DNA from 2 places in the Chelatococcus sp. YT9 genome. Region 1 is predicted to be linked to the other one. Evidence: riboswitches for the same ligand, from Rfam matches in the RefSeq annotation. Region 1 holds a riboswitch; the other holds the start of a gene.
The links. Region 1 has a riboswitch for thiamine pyrophosphate ahead of thiO (glycine oxidase ThiO). Riboswitches for the same ligand answer to the same signal wherever they lie in the genome.
Positions count from the first base shown of each region.

Region 2: linked by a shared signal. The riboswitch ahead of thiC (phosphomethylpyrimidine synthase ThiC) and the one ahead of thiO (glycine oxidase ThiO) in region 1 are both predicted to bind thiamine pyrophosphate.

Region 1 covers NZ_JAHBRW010000001.1:4,098,654-4,101,833, forward strand. The annotation lists gene KIO76_RS18925 (VOC family protein) at 1-781, shown strand, start outside; gene KIO76_RS18930 (DUF350 domain-containing protein) at 817-1,221, shown strand; TPP riboswitch at 1,270-1,364, shown strand; gene thiO (glycine oxidase ThiO) at 1,356-2,507, shown strand; gene thiS (sulfur carrier protein ThiS) at 2,617-2,823, shown strand; gene KIO76_RS18945 (thiazole synthase) at 2,827-3,180, shown strand, end outside.
Region 2 covers NZ_JAHBRW010000001.1:2,156,638-2,159,817, reverse strand. The annotation lists gene KIO76_RS09770 (pyrimidine 5'-nucleotidase) at 1-460, shown strand, start outside; gene KIO76_RS09765 (PRC-barrel domain-containing protein) at 740-1,132, opposite strand; TPP riboswitch at 1,371-1,490, shown strand; gene thiC (phosphomethylpyrimidine synthase ThiC) at 1,718-3,180, shown strand, end outside.

The DNA.
Region 1 (3,180 bases):
GCATCCTTGGGGCACCGAGAACCGGATCGTCCAGTTCCACGGCTCCTTCATCGAGCTTATCACGGTGGGCGAGGGGGCGGTCATCGCCCCGCACGGTGAGCGGAAATTCAGCTTCGGCGCCTTCGTTCGCGACAGTCTCGCGCGCGGCGAGGGGTTGGCGATGCTCGTGCTCGAAAGCCGCAACGCGCCGGACGACGCACTCGAATTCGCCGCCGCCGGGATCGGCAATTTCGAGACTTTTTTCTTCGAAAGGCATGCGCGCCGCCCCGATGGCGGGGAGACGACCGTTGCCTTCACTCTGGCCTTCGCCCAAGACGATCGTGCCCCACGATGTGGGTTTTTCGTTTGTCAGCAGCACTTCCCGGAAAACTTCTGGAACCCGGCATTCCAGAACCACGCCAACGGGGCCCGGGGCATCTCTGCGGCCGTCATGACGGCGGAAAATCCCACCGACCACCATATCTTCCTGTCTGCCTTCACGGGGCAGCGGGATCTGCACGCAACATCGCTCGGTGTTTCCGCGGAACTGCCCCGGGGTCGCCTCGACATTCTCTCCACGGACGCCTTCCGCAGCCTCTACGGCATGGCTGGCCCGGTGGCGGAAGAGGTCTTCGTGGCCTATGCGGTTGCGGTTGACGATCTAGGCGCCGTGGCCGAGCGGCTCGCCAAAGCCGGTATCCCGTCGCGCATGGCGGGGCCTCGTCTGACAGTGGCCGCGCCAGACGCCTACGGCGTCACGATCGCATTTGAGCCCGCGGGACGCGGCGGCGAGAAAACATAGCGCCGGGGTGACGTGGCGCATACGCGGGGGCAACGATGGACGGTATCCTTCTGGTCAATTTCATCGACTTTCTCGTCGATTTTGTCATTTCGATCATCCTGGTTGCGCTCTATCTAGCCGTCTACACCTTTGCCACGACTCACAACGAGTTCGAGCTCATCCGGCGCAACGTTGTCTCGGCGGCGCTGTCCCTAGGCCTCAGCCTGGTCGGTTTCGCCCTGCCGCTTTCAAGCGCCATCGTCAATACGACGACCGTTCTTGCGCTGGTCCTCTGGGGCATCATCGCGCTTGTCGTGCAGATCATCGTCTATTGGCTCGTGCGCATTCTCGTCCCCAATTTGACGGAGCGCATCGCAAAGGGCGAGATCGCTGCTGCATGTCTCCTCGGCGCGGCCTCGCTGTCGGCAGGCATTATCAATTCTGCCTGCATGACGTTCTAACCGTCGCCATAAGGCTTGCGGTTCATGCCTGAAGCCCTCATTTTAGGAAGACATGGCTTGGGGTGCCTCGCTTCGCGGGGCTGAGAACATACCCATCGAACCTGTCTGGGTCATGCCAGCGTAGGGAGCCGCGAATGGTTCAAGATAATTCCGCGCGTCAGGACAAGGTCGCTATCATAGGGGCGGGCGTTATTGGCCTGTCCATCGCTTGGCGGCTCGCGCAGCGTGGCCTTGCCGTCACGGTCTTCGACAAGGGCGGCGCAGGACAGGGCGCGAGCCACGCGGCTGCCGGCATGCTGGCCGCATGCGCCGAAATCGAGCCCTCTGAGGAGCGGTTGCTGTTGCTTAACCGAGCGAGCCAGGCGCTCTGGCCTGAGTTTGCTGCCGAACTGGAAGCGGCGAGCGGCGAGCAGGTGGAACTGCGGTCCGAAGGCACGCTCATGGTTGCACTGACCGCTGACGACGCCGCGAAGCTCCGCAACCATGCGGAGCTACAGAGGCGACTTGGGTTGCCGGTTTCGTGGCTGAGCGGCCGCGACCTTAGACGGTTGGAGCCTGCGCTCGCTCCGGGGATCGCGGGGGGCATCTCCTCGCCGGAGGATCATCAGGTCGACAATCGCAAGCTTGCGCGAGCCTTGCGCCTGGCGGCACTCCGCGCAGGCGTCACGCTGGTTGAGAATACGCCCGTGGACGGCTTGTCCATGAGGGAGGGCCGCGTTGACGGCGTCAACACGGCCGCCGGCCTCCACGAAGCGGGCAGGGTCGTACTGGCGGCTGGCCCTTGGTCCCGGACCATCCCTGGCCTTCCGGCGGAGGCGCGACCGGCGGTGCGTCCGGTAAAAGGCCAGATGCTGGCGCTCGCGATGGATCCAGCGGCGCCGCTCCTGCGCCATGTGGTCTGGGCGCCTGGCGTCTATCTCGTGCCGCGCCTGGATGGCCGCCTCATTGTCGGCGCGACGGTGGAGGAGAAGGGATTCGATGCGGCGGTCACCGCCGGCGGGCTCTTGTCCCTGCTCCACGCGGCATGGCGCGCGCTTCCCGGCATAGAGGAGCTGCCGGTTGTCGAGACCTGGGTGGGGCACCGTCCCGGGAGCCGTGATGACGCTCCGATCCTCGGCGCCGGACCGGTCGCAGGGCTCGTCTATGCAACGGGGCACCATCGCAACGGGATCCTGCTGACGCCGATCACGGCCAAGCTGATCAGCGATTTCATCTTGGGCGGCACGATCGATCCGCTGGCCGAACCGTTTGCCTTCGCCCGCTTCATGCGCGCGGCGGCCGCATGAGCGATCCCCACCTGAAAGATCTTGGTTGTCCAGGCCACGGCCTGATTAGGAAGCGGCACGGCGGCGAGACCCTTCGAACTTAAGCCGAGTACCGCTTGGAGTTGAAAAGATGCCTGAACTCATCCGCGTGAATGGCGAGGAAGCCCCCCTCGAGGTGGCAACTGTCGCGGAGCTCGTGGCGAGCCGCGTCGCCCCTGAGGCGCGCGGTATAGCGGTGGCCCTCAACGGCGCCGTTCTCCCCAAAACGAAATGGCCGGAGACGCACCTTGCCGCGGGGGACCGCGTGGAAATCGTGCATGCTCGGCAGGGAGGTTGATCGATGAACACCCTGTCTCCTGTCACGACGACGGACGATCCGCTCGTTATCGCCGGCCGCCGATTCGAGTCGCGCCTCTTTCTAGGGACAGCCGGTTATCCTAATCAGCAGGTCATGCTCGATGCGGTGGCCGCAAGCGGCTCGCAGTTTGTCACCGCTTCGGTGCGGCGAATCAGTCTCGACGGCTATGAGGAAAGCCTCATCGACGTATTGGGAGACCGGGTCGGATTTCTTCCCAACACGGCCGGCTGTCAGACCGCGCGCGACGCCATACTCACAGCGGAACTCGGGCGTGAAGCGCTCGAAACCGACTGGGTGAAACTGGAGATCATCGGGGACCGCGAGCTGCAATATCCG
Region 2 (3,180 bases), 1.9 Mb from region 1:
CGAAGAATTCCTCGAATTCGCCCATAGCATTGACCACTCCTCGCTTCTGCCGAACCCCCTCTTAGGGGAGGCCATCGCCGCGCTGCCGGGGCGGAAGCTCATTCTCACCAACGGCTCACGGGCGCATGCGGAAGCGGTCGCGCTCAAGCTCGGCATCCGCGAGCATTTCGAGGACGTGTTCGACATCGTCGCTTCCGGCTTCGTGCCGAAACCGGAGCAGAGCACCTATGAGCGTTTTCTCGATCGCCACAATGTCGATCCGGCCGGCGCGGTCATGTTCGAGGACATCGAGAAAAATCTGGTCGTGCCTCATGCGCTTGGCATGGCAACCGTGCTGGTCCTGCCGAAAACCACGGACCCTTTCCGGGAAGCCGAGGAACAGGCCCCGATGATCGCACCGCATATCGACTTTATGACCGACGATCTCGCCGATTTTCTGGGGCGCATGCGAGACCATTAAACCCGCTGACCGACCGCACCGAAACGCCGGCTTCGTCCGGCGCGATCCCACCTCGCGCCGAGGCCTTCGGAAGGCATGAGCCTCAGAGGTCGGGATGGCGGAAACCAGCCCGACTATGACGGCTGAAATCCAGCCCGTCAAAATGGTCGGACAATGCTTCTTGGACCGGAGCCATTACCGCGGCTCCTGAGCCCGCCGGCGGCTTCGCGCGGAACCGGAAGCTGGAAAAAGGGCGCCTGCCGGCGCCCTTGTCAGCTCTTGCCCAACCCGGCGGCTTGTCTACCGGGCAAAGCGGCCCTCATATTTAAACTGCGGCGCCGCCTTCAACTGGTCCTTTGTCGCGTTGATACGGGCATTCCACTTCTTGTCCGCATCGCTCCACGTCAGCATGAGCGCGGACGGTGCAACGGCAACATAATGCGTGCCCATGCCGAGGAAGCCGCCGACGGAGAGGATGTAAGCGCGGATAGACGTACCATCGATCACCGCGTCTTCGATCTCCCCGACATTTTCGTCACCGGCATTCCTGACGTTCAGCCCTTTAAGTGAACTGGCCAGCGCTCCTTGTTCAACTGTAACAAAACTTGGTCCTTGAGCAGGCGTCGGCGCATTCTGTGCAAACGCCGCTGTCGAAAGCCCTATAGCCGCGATTACAACTGCGATCCGAACCATACTATATCTCCTAAATGCAAAGCGGATGGATTATCCGTATTCCCGCTATGAGAATGGCATTAGTAGGATTTTGTTCCATGGTTCTATTTGCAAACTGTTCTTTGTTTTCTCGGTAATTTGTAAGCTCTTCGGGCACAAAAGCTGCACGCCGTGGCACTCGCCAATGGACTGCCATGATAACTCCATAGCCGGCTCTGCATATGCATTGACAGCACGGTCATAACCGCCCATTCTCGTCACCTGTTCCGAGGGGGGCCCCGTGAGGGGGCTGAGATTCCGCCGGCTCATACGAGCACCGCGGTGACCCTTAGGACCTGATCCGGGTCATGCCGGCGAAGGGACGGAAAAGGTGCAAGGCTCCTCACGATTCCATCAGATCGCTGTCACCCGGATCTCCTCGAACCAGGAGTGTATCCGCTCGAGACCCTTTCCGATCCTGCCGGGTCGGGAACGGGTTCGATCGACCGCATCGTCTTCGCGCGAACCGCTTTACGCGTCGCTTGAGAATGCTGTGGGCGGACACTCTCCTCATTGATGAGCCGGGGCGCCTTCGCTCCGGCGAAGGTTCTCCGGAGAAGGAGATCCATGAACATTCATCCGCAGTCCCCGGCGCGCACGAAGGTGCGCCAGACTACCACCGCCACACCGGCCGCTGTCACCACAGGGGCCGTCGCAGGATCGGCCAAGGTCTATTCCAGCCCCCAGGGTCATCCCGGGATCCGGGTTCCCTTCCGTGAAATCGCGCTTGATCCCGCCTCCTGCGAGGCGCCCTTCCGCGTCTATGACACCTCTGGCCCGTTCACCGACCCCGAGGCCGTCATCGACCTCAATAGCGGCATCGCCCAGCCTCGCGCGCCATGGCTCGCTGCGCGCGGCCTGACCGCGATCGCGCCGCGCGCGGTGAAACCGGAGGACAACGGCAATATCTCCGCCGACAAGCTCGTCGCGCCCTGTCCAGCCGCGCGCACCGTGCTGTCCGGCAACGCCGGTCGGCCGGTCACGCAGCTCGACTATGCCCGCGCCGGCATCGTCACCGAGGAGATGGTCTATATCGCCCATCGCGAGAATCTCGGCCGCGCGGAGATGCTCGCGGGCGCCGAGGAACGCCGCGCCGACGGCGAGGATTTCGGCGCCGCCATCCCCAACTTCATTACTCCGGACTTCGTGCGCGAGGAGGTGGCGCGGGGACGCGCGGTCATACCCGCCAATATCAATCATCCCGAGCTAGAGCCCACCATCATCGGCCGCAACTTCCTGGTGAAGATCAACGCCAATATCGGCAATTCCGCCGTCACCTCCTCGGCCGCCGACGAGGTGGAGAAGCTGGTCTGGGCGATCCGCTGGGGCGCCGACACGGTGATGGACCTCTCCACCGGGCGCAATATCCACAACATCCGCTCCTGGATCATGCGCAACGCGCCCGTGCCGATCGGCACCGTCCCGATCTATCAGGCGCTGGAGAAGGTGGACGGCGACCCGGCGAAGCTCGACTGGGAGGTGTTCAAGGACACGCTCATCGAGCAGGCCGAGCAGGGCGTGGACTATTTCACCATCCACGCCGGCGTGCGCCTGGCCTATGTGCCGCTGACCGCGCGGCGCGTCACCGGCATCGTCTCGCGCGGCGGCTCGATCATGGCGCGCTGGTGCCTCTCCCACCACCGGGAGAGCTTCCTCTATGAGCGCTTCGACGAGATCTGCGACATCATGCATCGCTATGACGTCACCTTCTCGCTCGGCGACGGCCTCCGGCCCGGCTCCATTGCCGATGCCAACGACGCCGCGCAATTCGCGGAGCTCGATACGCTCGGCGAACTGACGAAGGTGGCTTGGGGCAAGGGCTGCCAGGTGATGATCGAGGGGCCGGGCCATGTTCCCATGCACAAGATCAAGGCGAATATGGACAAGCAGCTCGCCACCTGCGGCGAGGCCCCGTTCTATACGCTCGGGCCGCTGACCACCGACATCGCGCCGGGCTATGACCACATCACCTCCGCCATTGGCGCGGCGATGATCGGCTGGTTCGGCACGGCGATGCTCTGCTATGTCAC